Regions from separate parts of the Anaerobacillus sp. ABD4_527 genome, predicted to be linked through region 2. Evidence: riboswitches for the same ligand, from Rfam matches in the RefSeq annotation. Region 2 holds a riboswitch; the other holds the start of a gene.
The links. A riboswitch is a leader RNA that binds a small molecule or an ion and turns the genes downstream of it on or off. The one in region 2 is predicted to bind cobalamin.

Region 1: linked by a shared signal. The riboswitch ahead of ACXAHI_RS13670 (acyl-CoA thioesterase) and the one ahead of ACXAHI_RS09245 (ribonucleoside-diphosphate reductase subunit alpha) in region 2 are both predicted to bind cobalamin.

Annotation. Positions count from the first base shown of each region.
Region 1 covers NZ_JBSWXZ010000002.1:271,897-287,747, reverse strand. The annotation lists gene ACXAHI_RS13705 (cystathionine gamma-synthase family protein) at 1-1,146, opposite strand, end outside; gene ACXAHI_RS13700 (M24 family metallopeptidase) at 1,165-2,364, opposite strand; gene ACXAHI_RS13695 (GNAT family N-acetyltransferase) at 2,521-3,027, opposite strand; gene ACXAHI_RS13690 (DUF5694 domain-containing protein) at 3,040-3,768, opposite strand; gene ACXAHI_RS13685 (AAA family ATPase) at 3,789-4,325, opposite strand; gene ACXAHI_RS13680 (DUF4825 domain-containing protein) at 4,387-4,878, opposite strand; gene ACXAHI_RS13675 (cupin domain-containing protein) at 4,865-5,245, opposite strand; gene ACXAHI_RS13670 (acyl-CoA thioesterase) at 5,363-5,833, opposite strand; cobalamin riboswitch at 5,978-6,155, opposite strand; gene ACXAHI_RS13665 (AAA family ATPase) at 6,217-6,972, opposite strand; gene ACXAHI_RS13660 (hypothetical protein) at 7,159-7,401, shown strand; gene ACXAHI_RS13655 (Cof-type HAD-IIB family hydrolase) at 7,547-8,293, shown strand; gene ACXAHI_RS13650 (ribose-phosphate diphosphokinase) at 8,427-9,380, opposite strand; gene ACXAHI_RS13645 (DUF1648 domain-containing protein) at 9,519-10,022, opposite strand; gene ACXAHI_RS13640 (GNAT family N-acetyltransferase) at 10,084-10,506, opposite strand; gene ACXAHI_RS13635 (GNAT family N-acetyltransferase) at 10,499-11,278, opposite strand; gene glnA (type I glutamate--ammonia ligase) at 11,548-12,870, shown strand; gene ACXAHI_RS13625 (hypothetical protein) at 12,908-13,195, opposite strand; gene ACXAHI_RS13620 (aspartyl-phosphate phosphatase Spo0E family protein) at 13,217-13,369, opposite strand; gene ACXAHI_RS13615 (LPXTG cell wall anchor domain-containing protein) at 13,526-14,137, opposite strand; gene ACXAHI_RS13610 (BCCT family transporter) at 14,315-15,829, opposite strand.
Region 2 covers NZ_JBSWXZ010000001.1:1,766,671-1,782,521, forward strand. The annotation lists gene ACXAHI_RS09175 (ATP-binding cassette domain-containing protein) at 1-419, shown strand, start outside; gene ACXAHI_RS09180 (S8 family peptidase) at 472-1,455, opposite strand; gene ACXAHI_RS09185 (PhoH family protein) at 1,569-2,924, opposite strand; gene ACXAHI_RS09190 (TerC family protein) at 3,323-4,009, shown strand; gene ACXAHI_RS09195 (GNAT family N-acetyltransferase) at 4,042-4,797, opposite strand; gene ACXAHI_RS09200 (hypothetical protein) at 4,807-5,007, opposite strand; gene ACXAHI_RS09205 (Fur-regulated basic protein FbpA) at 5,151-5,306, shown strand; gene ACXAHI_RS09210 (HU family DNA-binding protein) at 5,446-5,718, shown strand; gene ACXAHI_RS09215 (MOSC domain-containing protein) at 5,863-6,504, opposite strand; gene ACXAHI_RS09220 (FbpB family small basic protein) at 6,599-6,718, opposite strand; gene ACXAHI_RS09225 (NUDIX hydrolase) at 6,910-7,368, shown strand; gene ACXAHI_RS09230 (YebC/PmpR family DNA-binding transcriptional regulator) at 7,408-8,127, opposite strand; gene ACXAHI_RS09235 (DmpA family aminopeptidase) at 8,330-9,391, shown strand; gene ACXAHI_RS09240 (ribonucleotide-diphosphate reductase subunit beta) at 9,634-10,671, opposite strand; gene ACXAHI_RS09245 (ribonucleoside-diphosphate reductase subunit alpha) at 10,683-12,914, opposite strand; cobalamin riboswitch at 13,053-13,229, opposite strand; gene ACXAHI_RS09250 (hypothetical protein) at 13,452-13,577, shown strand; gene ACXAHI_RS09255 (hypothetical protein) at 13,615-14,148, opposite strand; gene ACXAHI_RS09260 (mechanosensitive ion channel family protein) at 14,248-15,348, opposite strand; gene ACXAHI_RS09265 (DUF4349 domain-containing protein) at 15,426-15,851, shown strand, end outside.

The sequences.
Region 1 (15,851 bases), on a different contig from region 2:
ATCGATAAGGTCTTCTACATCTTCTATACCCGCTGAGTAGCGAATTAATCCTTCTGGTATGCCCATGGCCTCTCTCTCTTCAGGTGTGCATTCGACATGACTCGTCGTTCGTGACGGTCCCACCGTTGTCTCCACGGCTCCAAGATTTGCGGCTCGGTTTGCAAACGTAAGCTTAGGTAAAAGATGCTTCACCGTTTCCACACCGCCTTTCACCGCAAAGCTGAACATCCCGCCGTAATCCTTCATCTGCTCTTTTGCGATTTCATGCCCCGGATGATCCTCGAGTCCAGGATAATATACCTCTTCGACAAGTGCCTGTGACGTTAAGTACGTCGCGACCTTCATCGCGTTATCGCACTGCTTCTGTACACGAAGCTTGAGCGTTTTCATCCCACGCAACAAGAGATAGGCACTCATCGGATCCATCGTCGCTCCGTTGATTTCCCGGTAATGATAGATTTTTTCGACCAAGTTTTCATTTCCACAAACGACCCCGCCGAGTGCATCAGCATGACCACCGAGGAACTTCGTAGCACTATGGATCACGAGATCCGCTCCGAGTGCGAGCGGGTTTTGATTGATCGGTGTAGCAAACGTGTTATCGACAACAACGAGCGCCCCCACTCTGTGAGCTGCTTTTACCATCCGCTTAATATCCGTAATCTTTACCGTTGGATTCGTCGGTGTCTCGAGATAAAGAATGCGGCATCCCTTCTCGACCTCTTCCTCAATGAGCTCATGATTTCCCGTTTCACAAAGCATCACATCGACGTTTAACATCGGAAGAAATTCCGTGAAGATTTTATTCGTGCCACCATACGTATCTTTGATCGACACGATCCGATCTCCTGGAAAAAGAAACGTTGCGAGCGTATTGCTGATCGCCGCCATCCCCGTCGAGAAACTCGTCGCCGCTTCCGCTCCTTCAAGCGCCTTCACTTTATCTTCGAACGCCTGAACAGTCGGGTTCGTATTCCTACCATAGATATGACCCTTCTTATTTCCAACCGCGACCTCATACCACTCGTCCATGTCATCATATCCATACGCTACGCTATGAACGACCGGAACTTGTGTCGCACCATGAGAGAGGTATTCTTTCTCCCCTGCCCAGACGGACGATGTCCCCATTCCTGGTTTTTTCACAATCGATCTCCTCCTTTTTCAGACTGCATCGTTCCCCATCATCGACACGTCTTTTGCATCGATTAGCTTTCTTGAAAAATTCGCAAGAACTTCGCTTCCACTCTCTGTGACTCTGATCGATTCGCTGATTTCAATCCCAAAATCGTGATACCAGATTCCAGGAATCAGATGAAACGTCATATTCGGTTGTAAAATTGTTTGATCACCTTGTCGAACACTCGCCGTATGTTCACCCCAATCAGGTGGATAGTTTAGTCCGATCGAATAGCCGAGGCGTGAATCCTTCATGATGCCATGTCGAGCGATCGACTTCCGCCAAACTTCTTCAACCTCTTCGCACGTTACGCCAGGTTTTATGAACGCGAGCGTCTCATCGAGCCCTTCTACCACGACTTTTCCAATGTCTCTTACTCTCTCATCTTGCGTCCCAACTGAGACCGTTCGCGCCATCGGACAATGGTATCGTTTGTAGCAGCCAGCAATTTCGATAATGACGAGGTCATTGTTTCGATACCGTTTATCAGACCATGTGAGATGCGGTGTACACGTATGTTCCCCCGATGGTAACATCGGAACGATCGCTGGATAATCACCGCCAAATTCAGGTGTTCCACTGATGAGACTGCTATAAATATCAGCCACGACGTCACATTCTCGAACGCCCTCAGAGATCGTATCAACTGCTTTTTGCATGCCGAGTTCAACGAGCCTCGCTGCATTTTTCATATATAGAATCTCTTGATTCGATTTCACCATCCGAACACGGTTCACAAGGAGGGTGGCATCTTTCCACTTCGCGTCAGGAAGGTTTCTCTTCAACGATTCAAACGCTAAGGCGGTGAAGTAATATGCGCCCATCTCTACCCCGATGTGACGCGTACTTTGATCAAGTTCTTCAAGCGTTTTCGCAACAAAATCCATCGGATGCTTCACGTTCGAATGAACGTAATCATCGGTATACGTTACGAGGTTCTCATGGTGAAGCCATGTCGTTGCCTTCGCGCCATTGCCGTCCATCTTTCTTCCGATCCAAAGCGGCTGCTCTTCATCGATGATCACGACGACCATTTGATCCACGTAAAATGACCAGCCGTCATACCCCGTTAAATAATTCATGTTCGCAGGGTCCGTTATAAGCAGAACTTCAAGACCTTCATCGAGCATCCTTCTCTTCGTCAGCTGAATGCGTTCCTGGTACTCTCGCAACTCGAATGGCATCATCGGGACGTCGCCTCCCCAAAACTATTGTTTAAATTTTCAGTTAACTCATACTACCATCATCCCGCCTTACGACACAACTCCCTTTTTACAAAAAATTATAAGGTCACGCATCAAAAAAGCAGACCCATTCATCATGGATCTGCCTTAACCTTTTTACATTACCTTTCGATTCATCTCCAACCTGTAAAACCTTTTATCCACAGCCAGGACAGGAAAAGGTTTCGGGAGGTCTTCCAACTCCACCCGAACAAAACCATTTTTCTCATAAAATCGATGTGCCGCTAAAAACTGCTGCGTTGTACCAAGGTATATGTCATGAACTTCTTTCTCCTTCGACCACTTTATCGCTTCTTTAAGCAATCTTTTTGCGACAAAAAGAGGGTTCCCTCGATAATCCTTATGTACAAACATTTTACGTAGTGCAAGCTGGTTGTTTCCAATGTCGAGTAGGCTAATCGTACCCACTACGCGTCCATTATAAATCGCCAGCCAGAAGTTCCCTTTCCCCGTTTGATAGAACGACTCGATCGCATATAGATCAGGCTGTTCTTCTACAGTAATTGGGATTTGAAATTCATCTTGTTGGATCGTAGAAATCAAATCCACCATTTGTTCTTGATAGTTTTGATCATACTGCTGTACGACTAGATTCTTTTCCATTACGTCACCTTCTCACTCTAAATAGTTCCCTGCTCTCTCCACCTCAACCAAACCACTTTCTTCTAAAAACTGTGAAACGAGGTGAACGTGAGCAGACCCTATGATGAGCAGCGTTCGAGCACCTGGCTCACTCAGCTCTAATAGATTGCGATAGATAATCAAGTTCCTCTGATACCACCATCGGACCCAATCGATGCCAACGTATTGCCCACCTTTTCCGATACGAGCGATGTTCATATACATCTCGTGATCCTTCATCACTTCTTCAGGAGAATTCATCTCATGTAAAAGCTCGAGGATCGTTCTGTTTTCCAGACTTTTATGAGAATGCGAGCGATACGTTTGGTTGATATGTTCATAAAGCTCAGGCTGCTCTTCTTGAGCCCAATCATATACCTCACTTAGCGCTCGATTTCCGACCGTATCCATCCAATCGACCGCATATACTTTTTTATGCTCTAATTGAGACGCGATACGAAAGCCAAGTTGATGCACTTCATCGACCCTGAGCTCTACATTACCATTCAAGTAATCCTGATACTCTTGATTAAGCCCGGCATTTTCACTCTTTACAATTTCGAATGCTAGTTTCGTAGGCTCAAACCGTTTTAATCGATCTACAACGTCTCGAATTTCCGCTTGTCTTTTTTCCGATTCCAAATCATTCGTATCCACCTTATAAAGGTCTTTCGTATACTTCATATGAAACGTTCCGAACACCAGAACTTTTGGCTTACTCAACACACATGCTCCTTCCTATCCTAAAGAATCGGCATCACTAACCTTTTCATAATAATATCTACCACCTCTTCTATCCGTCGATTCTCCGTTGAAATATACTCCCCGAACCCCCCGGAAGAAAAAGCCTCTACACACAGATCGGTTTGGTAAAAACACCAGCTTCCATAAGCTTCTCCCCTGTTCAGCAGTCTTGACGTAATCGTTTCCTTATTTGCTGTTAAGCAAAAATGAAACGTCTCAGGATCGATTCGTTTAAATCCATCGAAAATATAATGGAAATAATCAGGTTTCCGAATCGTCATCGGGACGATGAGGTGTTTCTGATAGTGCTCTGCCGTCCGCTTTGCAATCGAGACGGTAAACTCTTTCCATAATTCCAAGTCTTGAAAATCACCAGTGAGTGCCTCTTCTTCTTTGATCGATGAAGGCAGCAACGCACTGAGCATCCCTCCGACCACTTCTGGGTCAAAAATCATACTGTTATCGATTTTGTTTAAAAGCTCATTGGCAACAGTCGTTTTTCCAACTCCAAACGCGCCATTGATCATGATGATCATCGCTTAACTCAACGCCTTTCCGGAAGCAATATTTCCACTCAACACTTCATCACAATAAAAATTAGTCACGCTCGTTCACTCCTGTTTGGTTTTCAAAAAATTGATTGACTTGCTCCGAGTCTTCAAGCTTTGGCTGAGCGAGACCGATCAGTTCATCTTCTGAAGCAGCTTCAAAAAAATTCTCACCATACCAAGCTTGTAACTCATCTCTCGTAACCGACAATACCTCGCCATCGTAATCAGCAGAAACAACCTCAGCATTTTGAATCAACGTGAAAAGAACCGTTGCATTGAATAGAAACGCTTCTCGTTGTTCTTCTGATAGCGCTTTTGAATAATAAGCTGTTAAGCCATATGGTTCGCTTTTTGTTTGCAGCGATAAACTTTCTAACTCCGTGCTACCGGGCAATAGGCGTAAGATTGCACCAACCGCGCCGTTGTCTCCTATGTATGAATCTTTGTACTGAAAAAGCGTTTCCTCGGCTGGTTCAGCAGAATTACAGCCGCTGACGATGATTAGCAATACTATAAAAACCAGCTTAATTCCCTTCATCTGTTATCTCCTGTAAACCACTGAACGGCTTTAGCTTGTCACATTCTACAACGATTGCGGTCATGCCATCTTTCGTTGACGTCTCATGCCATTCCCCTCTTTCCCACATCGCGAGCTCTCCTTTTTGAATACGATGCGATTGACCGCCGCCCTTCACGATTCCTTCCCCTTCAAGCACGAGGAACATTTGTGGCACCACAGCTTCATGACCTCCGAGCAATCCATCACGACCAAGATGCATACAAGCGATCTGTATCACATCGATCTCTTCTTCTATCATTCTCGTAATAGGCGAGATCACCACATGCTTACTATCAAACTTCGTAATTTCTTTTCCAACACCTCGCCCAAATCGGTAGCGCTTCATACGTCCCCTCCTACAATATGCCCCATACATACTTCGATTCTTAAGGCGATCTCCCTTTTAATCTGGTAAAAATAAGCAAACCCCTCAGGAATTCGTTACCTGAGGGACCCTCCATTATCACCTTAACCGTGAACGATTCTGACGATGTTCCTTCCTTGAAGGCGCAGTGTCGTACAGCCTCTTCTCTTCATCCGTTTCAGGTAGGATGCCAGGAACGGCTTTCGGTTTCCCTTCTGAGTCGACCGCAACCATCGTCAAGAACGATTCTGTCGTCATCACTTTTCGCCCGTGAAGAAGATCATCTGCATACACCTTCACATACACTTCCATCGACGTTCGGCCGGACCTCGTGACACAAGCCTCGAGCGTTAACGCATCTCCAACTTTCGCGGATGATAGAAAATCGACCGAGTCGATCGATGCCGTCACGACCACACAATTTGAGTGTTTCATAGCCGTTAATGCTGCGATTTCATCAATGTATGCTAACACTTTCCCTCCAAAAATCGTATCTAGATGATTCGTATCTGGCGGTAACACTAACCTTGTTTGTGTCATTTTCGAATAGCTTACTGGTAAAGATTCCATGAACGCATTCCTCCTTCATTTTTCAACAAAAAAACACACCTCCAAATTGAAGATGCGCAGGATATAAACGTCACGAAATTACGGAACCACCAAACAGTATCCGTTAGTACTTTCCACGTAACACCCTCCTATCTCCCGTAGGAATCAATGCTCTTCCTTATGGCAGGTCTCCTGACTCAGATTCTTCAGCACATCGCCCTTCCCGTTTAACAACAGTGGTATTGCGATATGCCTCCTCTTCACAGTGGCGGGACCGCGTTGGATTTTCACCAAACTTCCCTTTTCAGCTTTTAATAAAGCCACCATAAGGCCTATTCAGTTAGTAAGGAAAATCCTTACCTAAAAATTACTATCTCCTATCGCTGTAGATCTGTCAAACTCGTTCACTGAAACAAATGATGCAGCAACCGATCTTTATCATCAAAAAACTCTTTCATCACCTTAAAGTGTTCCGTCTCCTCTAACGTTGTCTCAGTCATTCCATCTTCACTCAGCACAATCATTTTCGAATCTGGGTATGCCATAAGGATCGGCGAGTGTGTGGCGATAATAAACTGAGATCCCTGCTCGACCAGTTCGTGGATGCGCGCAAGCATCGACAGCTGCCTGATCGGAGAAAGGGCCGCTTCAGGTTCATCTAAAATATATAACCCTTCTCCTCGAAACCGATTGGTAAAAGCCGCGAAAAAGGATTCTCCGTGAGATTGTTGATGGAGCGATTTGCCTCCAAACCCATCGACGACTTTTGCCCCCGCAAACGGATCAGCATCTAACTCTTCAATATTTGTAGCGAGATTATAATACGTTTCCGCTCTGAAAAAGAAATGATCCTTCGCACGGTAAACGCCTTTAGCTAGTCGCAAATAGTGATCTAAGTTCGAGTGAGAATCATAGCTCGAAAAATTAAAGTTAAGCGTCCCGCCTTCAGGATTGAATCCATACTTAATCGCCATCCCTTCAAGCAGCGTCGATTTCCCCATCCCATTCTCACCAACGATGTACGTCACGTTTGGGTGAAACAACAGCTCCTTGAAATTCTTGATTACCGGTAGAGCAAATGGAAAGAAATCGTACGAAGGGATCTCATCTCTCTTTATATTGAGACGTTTAACATACTGCGTTTCTTGCGTTAACTTCATTGCTAATTGCCCCCTAACTTCCAAACATAAGTTCTACCCATCATACCACTCACATCATGCGTAGCGCATAACAAAAGTGAAAAAAAGACGCATATTCACTGGAATTCACCCATATGTATAGTAATGTATTTCATTTTTTAAGGAGGAGATCTTATTTCTGATCAAAAGAAACAAGACGAAAACCTGGTGAAGAAAACCTCCAAACAAGCAAACGATCTTGTGAATAAATCTGCAGATACCGTTAATGATATGGTGAAGTCTGTTAGCGGAAAAGGCGGTCTCGTTGGCAAGGTATCCGATACGTCTACTGATTTTGTGAAGAATGTGAGTAAGGCCGGCACGGATGCGGTAGGGAAAACGGCAGATAAGGCTGAGAAAATGATCAAAGGTGCTTCGAAGAAAGTGTTTGGGAAGAAGAGAGAGGAATAGTTGTCAGCACTTACTAAAACTCAATACCCTTAGAGAACCTATTCATCAGGTTCTCTTTTTTTTTTTGCCTATAAAAAACCACTCCACTACAGATTTCGTTTCATTTGTATTAGAATAGAGTCAGCGAAAGATAGGAGTGGATGAGATGAAAAAAGAGATAAAGTTAATCGCGTTAGATATGGATGGCACGCTCGTTAATCATGACGGCGAAGTGTCGAAGGAGAATGAGGATGCAGTGCGCCGTGCGAAAGAAGCTGGGTATCATGTTGTGATCAGCACTGGGCGCTCTCTTCCTTTCTGTCGTGAGATTGCAGAACAGTTAGGCGAATCAGCTTACTTGATCACGGTGAACGGGGGTCAAATTTATGACCAGCATTTCAACCTTGTGGACAGTACGCACCTCGATAGTGAGATTGTTGAGAACCTCTGGGAACTGAAGAAAAGGCATGATGTTTGGTTCTGGTCTTCCACGACTGAAGGTGTATTTAATTCAAACACACCATTTGAAAGAGATCTTCATGACTATGACTGGTTGAAATTCGGCTTCGATGTGAAAGACGACGACGTGCGCCAAGTTATTTTAGATGAAGTCATGAGCAACGATGCTTTAGAAGTCACAAACTCTAGTTTAACAAACATGGAAATCAACCCTGCAGGTGTAAACAAAGCAGCTGCGCTACGCAAAGTAACGAAATGGCTTGATCTTTCCATGGATGAAGTGATGTCTGTTGGAGATAGTATGAACGATATCGCTATGATTCGTGAAGCTGGCTTCGGTGTTGCGATGGGCAACGCACAGGAGCGCGTGAAAGAAGCAGCAGACTGGATTACGAAATCATATACAGAGCACGGTGTCGCACACGCAATCGACCACATTATGAAGGGCGAGTGACAGGCACCCCCCGCTTTATGTCGAAAGGCTGAGTGAATGGAACATTCACTCAGCCTTTTTGATTTCTCCCTTTCTTCCTCTATCCTGCAAATCAAAAAAAAGAAGCTGAACGGTCAGCTTCTTTCTTCATAAGTTATTTTCTAATCTTACTGATCGACAGTTTCTCTTGAACGATGCGGATTGCTTCTGCAAGCAATGGTGCGATCGAAAGAACTGTGATCTTATCGATATCGCCGCTCTTCGGTAAAGGCAGCGTGTTCGTCACAACGATTTCTTTGATGTTCGATTGTGCGATTTCTTGTGTAGCCGTGCCTGAAAGGACCGGATGCGTGAATGTCGCGTACACTTCTTTCGCACCGTGCTCTTCTAATATTTGAGAAGTGAATGTCACGTTTTTCGCTGTATCGATCATATCATCGATAATGATCGCTGTTTTACCTACTACATCTCCGATTACGTTGATCGTAGAAGGTTCACCTGTGTCGTATGAACGACGATCGATCAATGCGATCGGAGCATCAAGCAGGGATCCAAGTTTACGGGCACGCAGTGCGCTGCTGTTATCTGGGGCAACGATTACGATATCCTCAAGCTGTTTCTTCTCGAAGTATTCAGCTAATACTGGAATACCAGAAACCTGGTCAACAGGAATGTTGAAGAATCCTTCGATCTGGTTCGCGTGCAAGTCGACCGTTAGGACTCTAGTTGCACCAGAGCGTTCTAACATGTTTGCAATCAATTTCGCTGTGATCGGCTGTCTTGGGCCTGTTTTTCTGTCCTGACGTGCGTAGCCATAATAAGGCAGCACAACATTGATCGTTTTTGCAGAAGCTCGCTTCAATGCATCGATCATGATGAGGAGCTCCATCAAATAGTCGTTTCCTAATCCAGCCCCACCGATGGACTGAACTAGATATGTATCGCATCCGCGGATACTTTCTTCAACGTTCATGTTGATCTCACCGTCTGCGAAGCGCTTAACGGAAGACTTACCTGACTCGATTCCAAGAAGTTTTACAACTTCTTCTGTAAGTTCAGGGTTTGAATTCAAACCAAATACTTTCACGTCTTTTTCTTGGCGTAGCATAACGTAGCTCCTTTATGGTTCATTTCGATAGGAAGTTTCCAATCAAAACGTAATGTAAGGGAATCATTCTCTCTTCAACTATAACATAGCGCCCGTATAACTTTCTTCAAAAAATTAAAGGAAATCTTGCCCTGTCCCTTACCGCCACCGTATTGATTTTACGAAATAAATGATGATCGTACCAAATAGCACGACAAGGAATACCGGAACAACCCAGAACTGGAGAGTTTCTTCTTGCGTACTCGACATTTCAACGATTTTTTGGGTCAATATCGCAAAGAAAATTGCGATTTCATTTTTTAGTAAGCGTATCATCGTAACGGCATAATAATACTGCCTTTCAGCGTTTCCTTCTGTTATCTTAACTACATAATTGTAAGCGTCAGGGATACGCTCGAGGAACGAAAGCCCAATCCATACGAATACTCCAATCGAAGGTAAAAGGAAAACCGTCCACTTGTCTCCCCACCGATCAGGTTCACCCGCAGCGTTAAAATGGTGAGGGACCATCTCTGGGATGCTTGACCAGTTGAGAACAATATAAGCGATCGAAAGGAATAATGCTGAAATCCCTATGATGTCTAGGACTTTATGTAAAAATGGTTTTTCGATAGCGATGTTCGGTCTATTTCGAGTCCCCATCGTCGTCCCTCCTTTTCGTGTCTACTATACTATACGAATAGAAGGTGAGGAAGTTTCCTTTTTAGAGCTCCTTTTTAAAGACATAGCTCACTTTATCGTAAGCCATCTTCTCTTCATAAAATCGATGCGCATCATGCCTTTGAAGACCTGAGGAAAGTGCGATCGAACGATAGCCATGGTCTTTAGCCCACTTCTCCACAAAGGAAAGGAGCGACTTGCCGTACCCTTTCGAGCGATCTTCCTTTCGAGTCACAAGATCATAAACCCATACACTTCTTCCATAGTATAAGGTGATCATCGGTGTAAAGCCGATGACGGCTACGATTTCCCCTTCCTCATAGAGTGCATACAAATGGTACATGTCTTTTTTACGTGCTTGGTCTACATACTCTAAATACGATTCTTCATCTAAATTTGTGCGCAGCTCACTCATTACGAGAAAGGCTTCCCTTATTTCTTCAAGCGACTTCATTTCTTTAATCATGTGACTTCCCTCCACGATACAACATGCCGTACGAATACCCTAATCGTTCAAATCCACACTTTTGTAAAATTGGTTCACTCATCGGACTTGCATCGACCATTAAAATAGGATGCCCCATTTCTTTCGCTTTTTTCGCACGTGCAGCTAAAAGCGCGGTGTAATGTCCCTTTTTCCTATGCTGTGGTAACGTTGATCCACCCCACATGCTCGCAAAATTCTCTCCTTCCAAGTACATCCAGGCAGCACTTACCAAATTGCCAGCTTCATATATCCCATATAAGGAGAGTGAATTCGTATTCTTAAAATCACGCCACAATCGTTCTCCTAAGCTTGCGAAAGAGTGATTCCATATGCTTTCTTCAAGCTTCATGATCGCATTGATTCCATCCAAATCGGTTATTTCCTTCACATGAGATGTATCGTGACGTAACAAAAAGTGGTCATCAGAAAGCGGGATGACCATCAGCGCTTCTTTTTCACCTTTCTTAAATCCTTCATCTTCTAAAAGATCCACAAGGTTTGAAGGCTCGTCATAACTATAAACTTTCCACTCAAACTCTTGATTTAATGTAGCAAAGCGGTCCTTTTCACTCTTAATAACCTTTTTAGCGTCAGTATCCGTCAAGTTAGAAAAGATGATGAAACCATGTTCATCTTGATGGACTGACACATGACGAATAACATATTCCGTTTCTTCTCTTCGAAATCCTGGAGGCGTAACGTTTTTTCTCATTTCTTCATCGAACAACGCTTTTAATTCATGCTTCTGCATATAGCACCTCAGTGAATAAAATTTTTGATACAAATTTCAAATCTTTTTACACATACTATCATTGTCTTTCAAAGTGAAGCATTTGGAAACCATTTCTATCATGGATTGTTATTTGAGCGGTTTACGTGAACAAAATAAGGGTATTTATTTCTATAGCTGATAGACAAAGTGAAATTTTATGTCAGGATTCCTTACATAAATCCACACTTATACGTTATTATCGGTAAAATAGTGAATAGTTAAAAAACTTTCTAAAGGTGAGGTAATGTATGACGATTACAAAAGAAAGCATCAAACAAGTTATTTTGGATGAAGTTCATGAAAAGAATGTAGAATTTATTCGCCTAGAGTTTACAGACATGCTTGGTGAAACGAAGAACGTAGAGCTTCCTGTTGAAGAGATCGAAAGTGTAATGAACAATGAAGCGATGTTCGACAGCTCTTCAATCGCAGGCTTTTCAGATATTCAAGAAAGTGATATGTACTTGTTCCCAGATCTTGAAACATTCAAAGTACTTCCTGAAGCGGTCGACACGGACTGCATCGCACGCTTCATTTGTGATATTCACACGCCCGACGGTGAACCGTTCGAAGGTGACCCTCGCTATATTTTAAAACGAGCGATGAAAGAAGCACAAGACCTTGGCTATACTGTAAACGTTGGACCTGAACCAGAATTCTTCTTATTCCAACTGAATGATGAAGGCTACCCGATCCGCAAAATGAATGACCGCGGTGGTTACTTCGATGCATCACCTAAAGACAAAGGTGACCAGGTACGACGCGATATCGTTCGCACGTTGAAGAAATATGGTTTTGAGATGGAAGCTTCTCACCATGAGGTAGCAAAAGGACAGCACGAAATCAATTTCCGTTTTGACAGTGTATTGAAAGCTGCAGACAACATCCAAACGTTCAAGAGCGTTGTTAAAGACGTTGCGACTGGACATGATTATCACGCAACATTCATGCCTAAACCATTTGCAGGTGAGAACGGTTCTGGTATGCACTGCCACCTTTCTCTATTCAAAGATGGCGAGAGTGCTTTCTTTGACGAAAACAAAGAAGACGGAATTTCTGATACGATGAAACACTTCATGGCTGGTATTCTTCACCATGCGAATGGTCTTGCGGCAATTACAAACCCGAACGTGAACTCTTATAAGCGTCTTGTTCCTGGCTATGAAGCACCTGTAAGTGTTGCTTGGTCTCACTCTAACCGAAGCTGTATGATCCGCGTTCCAACAACACGTGGAATGGGTACACGTTTTGAAATCCGTAACCCAGACCCTACAGCGAACCCTTACTTGACGCTAGCTGCAGTACTACATGCAGGTCTTGAAGGAATTCGTGACGAGCTTGACCCAGGTGAACCAGAGTCTCGTAACCTTTACGAAGTGTCTACAGATGATGTTCCAACGCTTCCAACAAACCTAAAAGAAGCGATCAAAGCACTTAAAGAAGACCAAGTCGTAATCGACGCTCTAGGTGAGCATACGTCTAGATGCTACATCGAAGACAAAGAAAAAGAATGGATCGACTACTCCCTGAACGTAAGTCAGTGGGAAGTTGAACGTTATATGAATAAGTAAATGTAAGAAAATCCGCTCATATCGTGAGCGGATTTTTTTATCCTCCGAAAGACCATATAAACATGAAAAAGAATGTGCCGATTAACGAGAAAAAACTTATGACTAGTGAAAGTACAGGAACAAATTTTTTATAGAACATTTCTTTTCTAACCGCGAAGATAGAAATGATGAAGATCGGTAAACCTGCAAAGATCCCAACCTTCATCACTAGTGTGATTGCTCCAAGTGCTGCATCTTGATAGATCCCTACGACCAAAGCGATCAACACACCCAAATAAATGAAAAGAGACACCGCACAAACTCTACCTAGCACTGAAGTTGGCAACCGCATACTCCTTTCATCTAATTACTCTTCCTTCTCTATTTGAAGTTTCACTAATTTCTCATCCAGCTTTTGACTTAGTTCTATGACTTCTTCACTTGAAAAAGTATCTGCTTCAAACGCCACTTCGTAAAGCGCCATCCGCAGCTCATATATTTCTTCCTCCAACTTCTTCACCTACCGAACTCCTTACGTTATTTGGTTACTATCATTAGAGTAACATAAAAAATCCTTTTTCTGTTAAATTTTAGAAAGTAGTACTTACCCGTTCCTTCAATATAAAAAAAAGGAAAGCTGAATAGATCAGCTTCCCTTTTCAACTCTATTATTCGATTAAGCGTTTGAGCGTTTTCTAGCAATTAATACGAGTGCACCACTCATCATGATACCTGCGCCAATCATCATGTACGTTGGAAATGGTGTTGCAGTATCAGGTAATTGATCTCCTTCTTCCGCTCCCCCATCTACGTGCACTTCTGGAAGTGCACCATTACGGTTACCAAAGATCCATTTACCAGAATCATAGATATAATCGATTGTTAATGTACGCCCCTCATACAGGTCGCCTGTGGCAACTTGTGAAAGCTTGTAATGATTGTCATTCACTTTTGTAAGGTCATATTCACGATTGAAATCGATTGTGAGGCGACTATCTTGTGGTTTGAATGTAACCTCTCCATCTTCTACTTTAAAGAAACTATCAACATACATTTCTGCAAGTTCAGGAACCATGATTTCCCCGAAAGCTTGCTCCAATTTCTCCATGGAGTCATAGCCTTTTAAAATAAGTACGCTTTTTTCATCCTCTATTTCATATAACTCGGTAAAATCCGCTTCTAGCTCCTTTACCGGGGGTTCTCCATGATCCTGCGCTAATGCTGTGTTTTGAAACCCCATAAACAGTAAACCAGTGACAATGATGAGTGCTGAAAGAATTCTTTTCATTGTAAAACCTCCTGAAAATTTTTCGGCGCGTCTATGTAATAAATTTAATCTTTGTAATATAACTGTAATCTTGCGCCTGTCTAGTATACTAGCATAGTTTGTTTAGAATGCAAGTATTTACCATTAATTTATAAAAAAAGGAAGCTGATCCATTCAGCTTCCTTCAATACCCCTAATTCAACTCGCTTTATTCGTACGCATATTTGTCTTATTCTCTTTCACTTCCGCACTTGCGGCTTTAAAGAATGAGTATCCCATCATGAGGATCACGACAGAGAACGGGAATGCTGCGATGATAAGCATGTTCTGGAGTCCCTGTGTTCCCCCGAAGTAGATGATGATCGCTGCCATTGCAGAAAGACTAAGTCCCCAGAGAATCTTCACGGGTGCGGCTGGATTCAGGCTGCCTGTCGTACTAAGCATCCCTAGCACAAATGTCGCAGAGTCTGCTGACGTGATAAAGAAAATCGCGATCACAAAGAGTGTAATGACCGTCATGAGCGTCCCTAGTGAATACTGCTCAAGCACAGCGAATGTCGCGGTTTCAAGTGAGTAATCTGAGATCATCGCGATCCCCTGCTGCTGAAGATCGAGTGCTGATACCCCGAACACTGAGAAAAAGATGAAGCAGACGATCGATGGAACGAAGAGTACGCCAAGCATAAATTCTTTGATCGTACGGCCTCGTGAAATTCTTGCAATAAAGATGCCGACGAACGGAGACCATGAGATCCACCATGCCCAGTAGAACACCGTCCATCCTTTCACCCATGACTGACGGTCTTCATTGTTTGGATTCATATTGAAACTCATATCGAAGAAGTTTGTAAAATAACCTCCGATCGTATTCGTAAACATGTTCATGATATAAAGCGTTGGTCCAACGATAAGCAGCATTAGAAGTAATACAAAGCCTAATCCTAAGTTGATATTACTTAAATACTTTATTCCTTTACTAATTCCTGACCATGCAGATGCGATGAAAAGAATTGTAGACACAACTAAGATCAAAAGCTGAATTCCAAAGTTACTCGGAGTACCAAAGAGAAACGCTAACCCTTCATTGATCTGAGCCGTTCCGAATCCGAGCGTTGCAGCGACTCCTACAACTGTCGCGACGACCGCAAGCGTATCGATCAACGTTCCTGCTATTCCCTCCATTCTTTTCTTCCCGAAAAGTGGAATGAGCGTAGCACTGATCAAGCCCGGGTACCCTTTATGGAATTTAAAATATGCCAGTACGAGGGCAACTAACGAGTACACTGCCCATGCATGGACGCCCCAATGAAAGAATGAATACTCAAGTGATTGCTGAATGGCTTCAGGCGTTCCTTCTTGTCCGTTCGGACTACTTTTAAAAGCGTGAGAGATTGGCTCAGCAGTAGTCCAAAAAACCATGCCCATTCCCATTCCTGCACTAAAGAGCATCGCAAACCATGTTGCAAGCGGAAACTCTGGCTTTTCATTATTTCCACCAAGCTTAATATTTTTAAATGGGGAAAAGATTAAGTAGATACAAAATCCTAGAATGACCATAACGATTAAAAGATAATACCAGCCGAACTGTGTTGATATGTATCCTGTCACAGCTGATGTGACGCTTTCTAAATTAGATGGAGCTACTGCTCCCCATAGGACTACCAATCCGCAGATCAATAATCCGTACCAAAAAACCGATGTAACGTTCTTCAATCCTTTCACCTCATCATAACGA
Region 2 (15,851 bases):
TACTACTCGATGAACCTTTAAATTACTTGGACAGTCAAGAAAGGAAGAACGTAGTCTCTCTCTTGTCACGGTATGGAACAAATAAGATCGTTCTCGTCGCAACGCATGATCTAAATGAATGGGAAGAAATTGCTGATAATATTATTTGGCTAAGTGAAGGACAGGTTCTTTTCGATGGTACAGTGAATTGTTGGAAAAGCAATGCAATTCGAGTTTGGCAAGGTAAAGTGAAGCACAACGAAGTCCATAGCCTGGATACGAATCGAATCACGTATATGAAGCGAGTTGATGATGGTATCATCGTAAAGTATCTATCAGAATCAAAGCCATTCAAATCCTTCACGTTGGTTTCAACTAGCATTGAAGATGCGTATTTTATTCGAAAATATAATACGATCCTTGAACATAACCAGTTCTAACGAATACATTCATCATTAAAAAACCTCCTAACAATTAGGAGGTTTTTTACATTTATCTTTTTGAATTCCAGGCAGTTGTGTAAATGTTAAACAGCTCTTCAAGTTGTTTAACAAGGTTTAGCGCAAGAAGACCATTTCCTTCTGCACTATTCCGATATCCGATCGGAACGGTCCGCTTGATGAGCTGGGCATAGATTTCAGGTTCCGTTAGCGTTCTGTTAAATTCTTTCTCAGATAAATTCATTAACAGTGCTAACGCTCCAGATACATGCGGTGCTGACATTGAGGTACCAGACAACACTGCGTATTTGCTTTCAGGGAAAGTAGAGAGAATATCGACGCCAGGTGCAATGAGGTCGATCTCATCGTTTGTATTTGAAAATGGTGCTAGCGTACGACTAAATGATGAAGCACCTACCTCGATCACTTCGTTATAAGCACCAGGATAAGCATATTCTGGTGTGTCAGCTCTTGCATCTCCTTCATTCCCTGCCGCACATACGACCGATATGTTTTGATCGATCGCGTCTTTTATCGCTTCATGAAGCTCTGGTAAGTCAGATGGGCCACCTAACGACATCGAAATAACATTCACCTTTTCACCGTTAGGGCCTTCCCAATCGATCGCATAACGAATTCCGCTAATGATGGATTCGTACGTGCCACTTCCCTCACCATTCAATACTTTCACGATTAGAAGCTTTGCTTCTGGTGCAACCCCTACGATTCCGTCTGCACCCTTCTCAGCGGCGATCGTTCCAGCCACATGAGTGCCATGCCCATTGTTATCATCATAGTTATCCGGGTCCGCATTAAAATCTTTCGTAAAGTTCTTTCCACCAATAATTCTAGACTTGAGGTTAGGATGATCAACTTGACACCCCGTGTCGACAACAGCCACTATTCTGTTTCTTCCACGATCAGATTCCTCCCAAATTTCAGGAGCCTGAATCATCTCTACACCGTCTGGATAAGCTTCATCCGCTTTACTGACTACTTCATTTACTTCAAATGGTATTAGTTTTACCTCGTTCATAAGTACCCCCTTCACGAGACGTTAACCGAATTATCTGATAAAAAGGGCGTTTTTGTCCAGTCCTATATGTGCTAATTCTTTCCTTATTTCGAGATGCGACTGATTCCTTAGACCTATAAGAGGCGGGCTGTTTTCTCAGCAAGGCTGCTACGCTCGGTATTTGAAAGCTGTGCGATGCCTACTTCGTCCTCCTGCTTTAACCGTTCTACAGCGTACGTCAGTCCGTTGTTAACTGAGTCAAGGTAAGGATGATCGATTTGATCGGGATCACCGATCAACACGATTTTCGTCCCTTCCCCGACTCTGGTCAAGATCGTTTTCACTTCATGAGGAGATAAATTCTGTGCTTCATCTATAATGATAAATTGATTTGGAATGCTTCTGCCTCGAATGTATGTTAACCCTTCTATTTTCAGAGTATGAAGACCTGATAAAATATTCTCTAGATCAGCTTCCGTTCGTGTATCAAAAAGAAATTCTAGATTATCGAAGATCGGCTGCATCCACGGTCGCAATTTATCTTCCTTTTCACCAGGAAGGAAGCCAATATCGTTTCCAACTGGTACGACCGGCTTCGAGATTAAGATCTTCTGATAAAATTGCTCATCCTCTGTTTGACTCAGACCTGCAGCGAGTGCAAGGAGCGTTTTTCCTGTTCCTGCCCTTCCAGTGACACAGACCAATGATACAGTCTTATCAAATAACAAATTCATCAACATGCGCTGTTGCACATTCTTCGGCGAAACTCCCCAGGCATTATAAGAATCCTTTTGGATTCCCTTCACAACCAAGCCATGATCTCCCATAACGACTTTTCCAATTCCTGAATGCTTGCTACCGAACAGATCCTTCATAATGATAAAGTCTTGAGGGTAGACCTCGTCCTCTACGTAATCACGTAAACTTTCAAGAAGTAGCTCTTCTTCATAAAGTGCATTGATGAGATCTGGTGGAACGCTTATTTCTACATATCCTTTATGTAATCGATCGATGTCTTGAATTAAACGGTCACTTTCATATAGTTCCGGGAAGAACGTAGAAAGATCAAGCGATTTCTTTAACGTATCAGCTTTCGCAATCATAAGCATGTCGTTTGAAACTAACGTAACTTCTCTAGACGGTTCATAGCTTAAGTTAATCGCAACTGCAATGATTCGGTTATCATTGGAATCCTCTCTGAACTCACTTTGAAGCTTTTCAAAAGAACGATGGTTAAGCTCTATTCTAAATGATCCTCCTGAATCAAGAGCGATCGGCTGATCTAGTCTACCTTTATTTTCATTTCGAAGGTCTTTGTATATTCTTCCAAATTCACGTGCGTTTCTGCCCACTTCATTCATAAGTCGCTTCTTGGAATCGATTTCCTCGAGAACAATCGCAGGAATAACCACTTCATTCTCTCCAAATTGAAAGATGGAATGAGCATCGTGCAAAAGAATATTGGTGTCTAGAACAAAGGTTTTTAACAACAGAACAGCTCCTTTTTCAAGTGAAATAGAAAGACTGAAAGGATACGTTATCCTCTCATATTCTTTATTCAAGATAAGAGTGAGCACAACCTAGCACCTTTACATAACTCAAATGAACTTTACTATATTTTCACATCAGGAAACTTCACATTGCGCATTCATAGAAAGGATTGTATAATGAAACGGTGCTAAACATTATATCGTTCAAAGGGGAGTAGCTAGCTACAGTATGGTCGTCATGACGAGAAACGATGTTTCTCCGGCCACACTGGCAGTCTATCAGACTGTTAGCGAGACCTTTGCCCGCATGCCGGACAAAGGACCCTTCTTTATCATCCTGTCCGTCGTCATGGCAGGATTTTTTTATTTGCTATCATTTTTATGAGGAAGGTGTATTCATGGATTTATTTTCAGCAGAATTTTTTATGGCGTTGCTGAGCATCATTATGATCGATATCGTACTTGCTGGTGACAACGCCGTTCTTATCGGTATGGCTGCTCGTAACTTACCAGAGCAACAGCAGAAAAAAGTCATTTGGTTAGGCGCACTTGGTGCAATTGTTATTCGTTCAGTTGCAACACTCCTAGTCGTTTGGTTGCTAAAAATACCTGGCCTCCTTCTTATCGGAGGAGTCGTATTACTCTGGATTGCATATAAACTATTAAATGAGGAAGAAGAAGATGAGGAAGTAAAATCAGCAAGTAACTTGTGGGCGGCTGTCCGTACGATCATCATTGCTGATGCTGCTATGGGCCTTGATAATGTGATCGCAGTTGCAGGTGCGGCAAACGGAGATTTCCTACTTGTTGTCATCGGATTGATCATCAGTATTCCAATCGTCGTTTGGGGAAGCACACTTATTCTTAAGCTAATGGAGAAATACCCAGTTATCATCTTCATCGGAGCGGGAGTTCTTGCATGGACAGCTTCTAAGATGATTCTACACGAGCCTTTTATCGGTGACTTTATCAATCACAATGCGTTCATCGAGTGGACCTTTATGATACTAGTAACAGCTTTAGTGCTTCTTGCAGGGAAACTGAAGTCAGCTTCGTCAAACCACGAGATTGCTCGTGAACATTAATGAAGAGCTCTGGGCGGACCAGAGCTCTTTTCTTATGTTTTCTCTTCACTAATATACTGCTTAAATATGCCATGTTCTTGAAACCCTAGCTTTCTCAACACAGGTTCTGAGGTTCCAAGTCTCGCTTGCGTAACGGCAAAACGGCTCCCTTTCTCTCTAGCTTCCACTAGTCTATCTTCCACCATCTTTCGGTAAATCCCTCTCCCTCTGTATGACGGCAACACGCCAGCACCAGTCATATAAAGAGTAAGACCATCATGACTATAACGATAGCTTGAGTAGCCTACAGGCTTCTCATCATCGAATGCTACTATAAATCCTCCTCGACGATCAGCAAGGTTTAAGTAGCTCACTCTCTCTTTATACGCTGCTTCTAAACTATCTTGGTCATAACCCCATACTTCACTGCTTAGTTTAGCGTGTAGGAACACATCTTCTTTTGTTTCTACATTTTTAATAAGAAAATGTGACGGTCTTTCTACAACATCTTCTATTGGCTTTGCTAAACCAACATATGTATCATAGTGGCTCATTCCAAGCTCTTTCAGCTTCGTTTCAAGGTCTGGATTATTTATGACCCACCAAGAAAAGGCCCGTCCCTCAAAATACTGAAATACAGAGGCTACATCTTCAACAGACTGCTTGTATCTAACCACTCTGTTCGCATGAAGACTCGTAGAATTCAAGTTTTTTATCATAATTAGGTCTTCTTTTAAAACAAAGCGAATACATTCAGGTACAAACGATGGTTCATAGTCCCATTGAAGCGCTTCAATCTTTTCTAACATTTCGTACACCTACTTTTTTAACATTCGATCATGATCTGTTTCTATGTCTTCTGGTTTGAGCCCGGTGGTAGCTGAGGCTTCCATCTGAAGGTTTCGGTTGCAGTTTTCGCATGTGAATGAAGACGACTTATTTCTTAACAGGATACGGTATTGGGGATGGCCAGGTTTAATTTCGTATTCTTTTTTACAGAATAAACACGTCTTTATCATTAGATCTCCCCCTTTCCTTATGTATTCTTCATGCCACCCATAATAAACCTGTAAAATGTCCAAATTGTCACATTCAGTTTTTGATTAGAATACATTATTCAAGGACATACTGGGAATAAAAGAACCATTAAGGAGGTGTACTCTTGGAAGCGAATCAGCTAAGAAAAGCCATTGAACAACGGAAACACTTTTACATTTCAAAGCTGGTTGAAGCAGGTGCATACTCCACTTCTGATCAACACCTTTACCAGTGCACTTTGACAGACCTTGAGAAAGAGTACAAACAGCTAAATTACTAATTCGAAGAGATTCTAACTGAATCTCTTTTTTTATGTTAAACACGAAATAAATTTAAAATATATGTATAGAATAAACGTGAAATGTCCAAGCTTAAGACATAGATAGATAAACTAGTAATGTTAGAAAGGATGATTTACTGTGAATAAAGCAGAACTACTACACACCGTTGCTGAGAGAGCTGAAATGTCAAAGAAGGATACTGCAAGAGTGATAGACACATTGATGGATACGATTGCTGAGGCACTCGCAAAAGGAGAAAAAGTTCAACTCGTTGGCTTTGGTAACTTCGAAGTAAGAGAACGATCCGCTCGTAAAGGTCGTAACCCGCAAACTGGAGAAGAAATTTTCATCCAAGCTTCAAAAACACCTGCTTTCAAACCAGGTAAAGCACTAAAAGAAAAAGTAGTCTAAACCTACAAAAGCTGGAATCGTTTGATTCCAGCCTTTTCTATTAAGGAGTCCATATGGATATCGTAAAATATGTAGTCACTGCGGCAACAATCGTGATGCTATGTTATTTTTATTATCGGATGGCAAGAAAATGACGAGCGCGCCCTAGAGCGCGCTTAACTGTTTACTAAGCTTATTATACCAATCCTCTGATAGCTCTTTCGCTTGCATCGCCTGCTCAAGACCCTTCCGATCTTTTCTGTCATGGTATGTTAAGCGATTTACCATCGCAACACTTACATCGTGATCTGGCCTTTTGTGAATGCTTACCTTTTCACCAGCAGATACATAACCTTCCTGAAGAACTCTTAGATAATATCCGCTAAATCCATTGTCAGTTACTTGTTTTACCATGTCGTCAACACGGAACTTACTTGCGAGTTTATAACACGGTTTCCTTGGTAAGCTTACTTGTACTAAGATTTCTCCTATACAGTAGATATCACCAATTCTCGCCTCATTTTCATCTAAACCGGAGATGGTAAAATTCTCGCCAAATGCTCCAGGAGATAGTTTACGACTCAACTTCTCTTCCCAGTAAGGATAATGCTCATAAGGGTATACACAGATCGCTTTCTCAGGTCCACCATGATGAACACGATCAGCCTGTCCATCCCCTTCTACCTGCTCTGTAGATACATAAACCGGCTCATGAGTAGATGTTTTTATAATACCTGATTCCATCACATTTCCTTTGTAACTCATTTCAACTGGCTTCCCAACATTTACGCTGATTAGATTTTTCATAGTCTTACCTCCCTCCTCTCTAATCGTAGCATAAATTTCCATTTCTAGAATGTCTGAAAATGAAAAAGCAGTCCCGAAAAAGGACTGCTTTTCACTATGAATGCTTATCATCTAGACGCTTTTCTATTTCTGCTAACTCCTTCTCATTTTTAAGAAGCTCTGCTTTATTTTGCTCGACAAGCTGTTTAAACGTTAATTTCTTGTGCTTTTTCACAATAACCCACCAACTTTCTGTCTGTATGCTAATGATTATACATCAGCAATACATAAGATAAGTTTACTAATTGTTAAAATTTTATGAAAATTAACACATAATTTAGTTTATTCATCTTTTTTTCTAATATAACCTTGTTCTTTTAAGGTTCTTTTTTTCATTTATAATGATGAGAGAAAGGGGTTTTTATGATGGGATACGTTGAGGAATTACGAAGCCTCGTTGGTAAACGCCCTCTTATCCTAGTGGGGTCAGTCGTGATCATTCGTAATAAAGAAGGGGCTATTCTATTGCAACAAAGGAATGAAAAGAAAAAACGTTGGGGGTTACCTGGTGGGTTGATGGAGCCTGGAGAATCTACAGAAGAAACCGCTATTCGTGAAGCGAAGGAGGAAACAGGATTACGAATACGTTCACTCACTCTTTTTCAAATGTACTCTGGTTCAGAGTTTTTTACTGTAGCTGATAATGGAGATGAGTTTTACTCTGTCACAGCTGCCTTTCATACGGATCATTACACTGGTCAATTAACTTCAAAACAAGAAGAAAGCTTGTCCTATGCGTTTTTTGACCCAACCTCTCTACCTGATAATATGGTTGGTAGTCATCGAAGAATGATTTCTGATTACGTAACCATCTCTACAAAATAAACAAACAGCCTGGCAATTCGCCAGGCTGTTTGTCTACAGTTACTCTCCTAAATTAACGTTGTGGTATACCTGCTGTACATCTTCAAGATCTTCGAGCACGTCTACTAGTTTTTCAAATTGTTCCTGTGACTCTGCTGGAAGGTCGACCTCATTTTGAGGGAGCATTGTTAATTCCGCAACAGTAAATTCAGTGATTCCTTCGTTTTTCAGCGCTTCCTGAACTGCATGAAACTGATCAGGTTCAGCATAGATGATCACAGCATCCTCTTCTTCTAGTAAATCTCTAACGTCGATGTCTGCTTCCATCAATAGCTCAAGCAGTTCGTCAGCCGTTTTTCCTTCGATACCAAATACAGCTGTCGGATCAAACATATAAGCTACAGAACCATTCACACCCATGTTTCCACCGTTTTTTCCAAAAGCCGCTCTCACATCTGAAGCAGTACGGTTCACGTTGTTTGTTAGTGTCTCTACGATCAACATCGAACCGTCTGGGCCAAATCCTTCATAACGAAGGTTGTCATAGTTTTCTTCAGATCCGCCTTTTGCTTTCTCAATCGCACGATCGATGATTGCTTTTGGAACATTGTATGTTTTTGCACGTTCTAGTACTAGTCGTAGTGCCTGGTTTGCTACTGGGTCTGGCTCTCCCTGCTTAGCTGCTACATATATTTCACGGCCGAACTTGGCATAAATTCTACTTGTATTTGCATCTTTTGAAGCTTTTTTTTCTTTAATGTTATTCCATTTACGTCCCATTACGTTCCACTCTCTTTCGACTTAATCTTCCCCATTAATTCATGGTTATGAACACTTTCATGAAAATACACTAACACTTCTCTATTAATTATAGCACATCGTAGTGGCCGCTTATTGAGATTCGCCTTTGGAAATGGTAGCAAGATAACCGTTTCCTTTTTGTACAAGAAGAGTATGATGGTAATTAGAAAGGTGGGGTAAGATGGAGAAACAAAGAGTAAGAGATTATGGTATTTCTATAGGAGAATTAAATACGGGACCGCTAAACTCAATAACCGACGTGACAGGGGTTACAGTTGGACATGCTACGTTAAGTAACGGTGACATGCAAACTGGCGTAACAGCCATCCTTCCTCATCAAGGGAATACGTTTAGAGAAAAATGCATGGCTTCTACTCATGTGATCAATGGGTTTGGAAAAACCATGGGTACGATTCAAATGACCGAACTTGGAACATTGGAAACGCCTATTGTGTTAACAAACACACTTAGCATTGGAACAGCATCAGATGCACTCATCGAATATATGCTCGATCGATGCCCTGAAATCGGTCATTCAACAGGAACGGTCAATCCTGTCATAGGAGAATGCAATGACATGTTTCTTAACAACATCCGAGCAAAATACGTGAAGAAAGAACATGTTTTTGAAGCTATTTCTAACGCTTCTACACATGTAGAAGAAGGCGCAGTTGGAGCAGGTACAGGTATGCTTTGTTACTCGTTAAAAGGTGGGATTGGAACTTCATCTAGAATGATGGAAATGGCGCATGGCACCTATACACTAGGTGTTCTTGTCGTAACCAATTTCGGTATATTACGAGACCTGCGTATCGATGGAAAACCAATCGGTGAAGAGCTCAAAGCAAATCTATTACATAAATGGGAAGAAAAAGATAAGGGTTCAATTATGGTGATCGTTGCGACAGACCTTCCTGTTTCGGAGCGACAGCTAAATCGAATCATCAAACGATCCGTAACGGGCTTATCGAGGACAGGTTCCATCATTACTACTGGAAGCGGCGAGATCATCATTGGATTTTCCACAGCAAACAAGATTCCACACGAGAAATCTTCAGAACCGTTACAACTCCAAACGATCCACGAAGAAGACATCGACCTAGCATTCCGAGCGGTAGGTGAAGCTACTGAAGAAGCGGTGCTAAATTCACTAACACAGGCAACACATGTTGTAGGTAGAGACGGAAACGAGCGACCAGCATTAAAGGATTTGTTGAAGGAGTTTGATATTAAGCTAGAATAAGAACCTACTAGGTAAGTAGGAGCTCAGCCAGTCGAGAACCAATGTCATTATTCGGTGCTCCCGATGCCGTAGTCGATTGCACGCTTTCCGCGGACGAACGGCCAAGCCCGAGGTGAAACCCGCACCTCCGGTCTCGGCCGCCCGTTCTACCGCAGGAGTCCGCGATCGTCTCTCCTACTACTAATCCAAAACCTTACTTTCTCTACATGCTAAGAACCTACTAAAATAAGTATATTCTTCTTCTACAACTCATCAAAGCCATTATCGTCTGATACTTTTGTATACTGCCTGGATTTCTGTTCGAAGAAATCACTCTTTCCAGAATTCACATCTGCATACGCCTTAATCCATCGCATCGGGTTTTCTCGATAGCCATCGAATGGCCGGTCTATTCCAAGTTGGTTGACACGTTTATTCGTCATAAATTTAATGTAATCATTAAGCTCATTTTGTGAAATTCCAATAAATTTATTTCCTATGATTGCTTCCCCCCATTTCATCTCTAACTCAGCTGCTTTCTTGAACGTGTCCTTTATGAATCGATGGTTTTCTTCTGTATTTAGCTGAGGTTGTTCATTAAATAATTCTTTTACAATGTTCGCAAATAAAGTAACGTGTAGCTGCTCATCACGATTAATGTAATTGATCATCGTAGATGTCGATACCATCTTTTGATTACGGGCGAGGTTATAGAAGAACGCGAATCCCGCATAGAAAAACAAGCCTTCTAAAATAACGTCATATACGATCGACTCAAAAAACGTTTGAGGCGTCGGGTCTTCTACAAACCTCTCGTAACCGGATGCAATAAACTCATTTCTCTCAAGTAAGATGTCGTCATGCTTCCAATATTCAAAGATTCGATCCTGCTCCTGTTTTGAAACTAGTGATGAAAGCACATAGCTGTAAGATTGATTATGGATAACTTCTTGGAAAGAAAGAACTTGCATTAAGGCAGATAAACTAGAATCTGTTAAATAATCAGCTACTTTACTCGAATAATCAGTTTGAATGGAATCAAGAAACGCTAGTAGACCAATAATTTTCTTGAACGTATCCTGTTCATCGTTGGATAAGGAGTCCCACTGTTTAACGTCTGAAGACATGTTGATTTCAAACGGCGTCCAAAAATTACCCAACATGTTTTTATACATTGTATACGTCCAATTGAATCTTGTATCGTCCCAGTTTAAAACGTTCGAACTTTTGCCATTAATAATCCCACTCGAGCGATTGGGAGCTGAAATATCATAGATCTTTCTTTTTTGGATTGTATTCATACCTCTTCCTCCTAACTTGAGCAGCTTTCGCAATCTTCGATATCTACTGATGTACTTCTCACGTAATACGTGGTTTTTAGCCTTTTTTTCCATGCTGTCATGTGTATGTTCAACAGTTCCTTTGCTTTAATCGTGTTTTGAACATAGATGTTAAACGAAATAGACTGATCGACATGGCGTTGACGCGCAGCATTTTGTTCAATGCTCCATAATTGATCGATATAATAAGCCGACTTATAATACCAGGTCGTTTCAGGTGATAAATCAGGTGCTGTAACAGGTATCTTGTAATCTTTCTTTTCCTCAGAATACTCTTTACGAAAAATTGGATCGATCGATGCTGTGGAACCTGCTATTAAACTTGTGGAGCTATTCGGTGCAACAGCTAGTAGATTAGCATTGCGTAGACCTTGCTTCTTCACTTTTTCTTTCAGTGTTTTCCACTTTTCATCGTAATAGTTTCTACAATCAAAATAAGCGCCAGTATGCCAGTCCGATTTCTCGAACATCGAGTAACTCCCTTTTTCACGAGCTAATTCCGAACTCGCTTCAATCGCTAAATAATTGATCGTTTCATAAAGATGATCCGCAAACTCAACAGCTTCATCAGACTCCCAAACGAGCTTCTTCTTCGCTAAGAGGTGGTGCCAACCGAAAGTTCCAAGTCCGATCCCTCTATATTTTTCATTTGTAAGTTGAGCTTGTGGAACTTCAATCGTGTTACAATCGATGACATTATCAAGCATTCGAACTTGAATTGGGATTAGCCTTTCGAGAACACCTGCTGGGACTGCTCGACCTAAATTAATACTCGATAGGTTACATACCACATAATCGCCAGGATTTTTGGTAATTACGATCTTTCCGTCTTTTGTTATTTCTTCTTCCACAGTCGTCGCGCTCATGTTCTGCATAATTTCAGTACATAAGTTCGAGCTGTAGATCATACCTGCATGCTTATTCGGATTGGCTCGATTCACTGCATCTCGATAGAAAATAAATGGCGTACCTGTTTCTAACTGCGATTTCATAACGCGCTTCATAATATCGATGGCTGGTATGGTTTTTCGAGATAATGTATCACTGTTTACGCACATTGCGTATTTTCTTCTGAAATCTCCATCGCCTTCACGTTCATCGTACGCATCTTCTAGGGAAAACCCCATCACTTTCCGAACTTCGTGAGGATCAAACAGATGCCATTCACCACGTTCTTCGACGGTTTCCATAAATACGTCTGGTATACACACTCCCGTAAAAAGGTCATGTGTTCTCATCCGCTCATCACCGTTGTTCAGCTTTGCATCAAGAAATTCAATGATGTCTCGATGCCAAACATCGAGGTAAACTGCGACCGCACCTTGTCGCTGTCCTAGCTGATCCACACTTACTGCCGTGTTATTCAGTTGCTTCATCCAAGGGAGGACACCAGATGATTTCCCTTTGTATCCTTTAATGTCACTGCCTCTAGCTCGAATCTTCCCTAGATAGGCACCGATTCCACCTCCGTTTTTTGACACTGTCGCAATGTCAGTGTTGCTGTCATAGATGCCTCGCAAGCTATCATCCACCGTATCGATAAAACATGAACTAAGTTGCCCATATGTTTTCCCTGCATTCGCGAGAGTGGGCGTTGCAACTGTCATATAGAGATTTGAAATGGCCCAGTAGGCTTCCTTCACTCGTTCCAAACGTTTATCTTCCGACTCCTTCATCATCAGCATCATCGCGATAATGAGAAAGCGCTCCTGAGGAAGTTCCAGAGTGTTTTTTTCGTAATCTTTTGTGAGGTACCGATCTGCAAGTGTTCTTAACCCGATATAAGTAAATAGATGATCACGCTCAGGGACTATGTTTGCTGCAAGGTGTTCAATTTCTTGTTCGCTATAGTACTTAAGAAGATCCGCGTTGTAGATCCCTTGATCCGTAAGTCGTTTCAATAAGCGATAAAATGCCCCTTTCCCATACACCTGTTCTTCTCTTCGTATGTGCGAGGCTCTGTCATAAAGTGACTGAAGGTGAAATGACGCTGCTACATATGTCCAATCTGGTTCTTCGGCTCTAATCCGCTCGAGCGCATTTAAAATTAACATGTGCTCAACATCGCCCTTCGACATTTCTCCAGATACACCGCTTCCTAATTTGTTAAAGAACCCTTCACTATCAAGATTTGAAAAACGCTTAAGAATGTTTTTTGCTTCTATTATGATCTCATGGTCCTCTAGAGCAACCGTTAAACTCATCTAACCCTCTCCTTTTTTTAGCAAAATAAAAAAGCTCACTCTTCTATGAGTGAGCTTTTGAGAATACGACAAGGGTAGAATCCAGGGATAACCCTGCATTCTTTCTGCCACTTCTCATCCTCAATCCCCGAAGAATAGAAACGTTTCTGAGCATCGGCAGGTCTACTGGCTACGTGCTTCTTCCTCAGCAAGCCTTCCCGGATCCTCATCCAGTGGCATTTGCTTCGTCCACACGACAGTTGCGGGGACAGCTCCGGATTAAAACCGGATTCCCTATTAAGTCGTTTCACGACACCGCATACTCAATCACTATTTAATTAACTACCACAAAATCAATATATAGTGTCTAAAACAAAAACGAAACACAAAATATCGATGTATTTATCTTATCGCACATTTTGTAATCTAACAAGAAGAAAAAATCAATTAATGTGTGATTAGGTATAAAGTCTTTCTAAAGCCTAACACTATCTTTCATTTCCAGCATATATTGTTTATACCTAAAAATGTTTCCTTAAGGAAAAAGGAGATAAGCTTATGAGTAAAAAGCAGCACACATGCTTAAAAAAACTAGCCGGATATACACAGTTGTGTTATAAAATGGGATTGCTTAGTGAAGAAGAAAATAAGGAGATCATGAATCACTTATCACAAAAATCATGAGCATAAAAAAAGAGATAGGAAACCCTATCTCTTTACGTTAGCTTACCTTTTCAATTAATGCAGTAAGTAATTCATCTTTCTTTTTCGCTAATGCCATTGCTTCTTCACGTTTCTCTTTCATTTCACTGAACTTTGCTTTCATTTCTTCTTTCTCTTCATCTGTAAGCTCAGGTCTTTCGCCACTATCTTTCCATTCTTGTTTTTGTGCTTTCAATTTCTCATGAGCAGCCTTTGCTTCTTCATGAAGTGCATTTAACTGCTCATTTACGTCGGCTAACTCAGTTTGTAATTCTTCAACGCCATCAATTGCTGAGGCATTTTTATCGAGCAATAAATCGATTAGCTTTTCTTGTTTCTCAACAATCGATCCCATTAATTCATGATTTTCATTTCCTTTTCCTTCTTTATGAAAACCTCGCTTATGGTGATGCCCTTTCACCTGTCCTTGTTCTTGAACTACCTCAGTACCGTCTACTTGTGCACCCTCTTCAGATGCCGCGTTTGCACTCACTCCAGCAATTCCACCTGCAAGTACAACTGAACCTGCAATACCTAGTAACCACTTTTTCATTTTCTTTCGATCTCCCTTCAAATTATTATCCTTACAAACTTAATTATGGACAATAATTGTGGAAGAAATTGCGAAAAAAGTGTGTGAAATTGTGTGATTTTATTTCCTTAGCTTTTCAATGACCGTGCCATCCAGACTCCTCACGTGCAAATCACGTTGAGGAAAGGGAATTTCAACATTATGATCTGCAAGCACCTTATTTATTCGGAAATTAAGATTACTCTTTGTCACGACCGCTGCTTTTGGAGAAGAAATCCAAATGAACAACTGAAAGTCCAAGGATGAGTCACCGAACCCGATGAAATTTACAAACGGTTCTGGTTTTTCAAGTACATACATCGAATCTTCTTTCTCATCTTTTGCAACTTGATGGAGCAGCTCTCTTACAAGTTCAACATCTGAACCGTAAGCAACTCCGATTGGTACGACGAGACGCAATCGATTATCTCCGTAAGAGTGGTTAACGACCTGTTCTTCTATAAAGTAAGAGTTAGGCATGATGATTCGTTCATTATCAAGCGTTCGTATAATTGTTGCTCGCATTTTAATTTGCTCAACATCTCCGATGATGTCATTAATTATCACGCGATCACCTACTTTGATGGGACGCTCAAATAATATAATAAGACCTGAAATGAAATTGTTAGCAATGTTTTGCATACCAAAGCCAATTCCTACACCTAATACACCTGCGAAGATGGTCAATGCGCTTAAATCGATTCCAACAGTAGTCAAGCTAATAATCACTGCGATTACCATCAAGGTATAATGGAACACTCGATTAAATGTAAATTGAAGCCCTGTATCGAGCCGGTAATGGTCATACAAAGGGGGCATCAGTAGTGAGGTGAATATCTTTGACAGCCTGTTCGCAAGCGTAATGATAAACAATGCGATGAGAAGAAGCAGCAAAGATATTTCAACATCCCCAATCGTGAACAGCTCACGGCTCATCCAGGCATACTCAGAAAAGTAGAGAAGCAAGAAAACGATGATGGCATATAGCGTTAGCCAGTTTAGGAATGAAAGGACTGCATGCTTACTCTCCTTTTTTTCTAAACCTTTTCTTTTAAAGAACAGCGCTTTAACGATGAACCTAAACAAAAGGATACCTATAATAACGGCAATTGTAATGAACGTGTCTTTAGCAATTGAACTTTCAAAGAATGGAGATAAAAAAGTAAAAACCTCCTTTAGCAAGAATTGTGAATGGTCACATGTAACCTATTCCGTTATCAACACGTTATGTTGTATATAGTGATCTAGGGGGTTAAGGAATGAAAAAGTACTTACTTTTTAGCTTTGTTATAGTAATGCTTATACTTACTGCCTGCAGCTCTAATCAACAGTCAGAAAGTGGTGACAGCGGAGAGCCACTCTCAGAAGAGATGGATAGAAGTGCAGGCGAAACAAAAGATAGCGCTTCCGAATCCAGCTCTACGAACGAAACGATGAAGATGCCAGAACTTCAAACAGATCGAAAAGTTATCTTTAACGCTAATTTATCTTTAACTGTAGAGGATCTTTCTGATGCCACAGGCCAATTGAAAGAGCTTCTCGAAGCAAATGGTGGGTATATTGTAGAATCAAGAACGTTCTCTGAAGAAGAGATCAACTACGGTTCGATGACAGTCAGGGTCCCTCAAGATAACTTTTACCCTTTTCTTGATGAAGCTGAAACAATTGGTAAAGGTACACCAGAA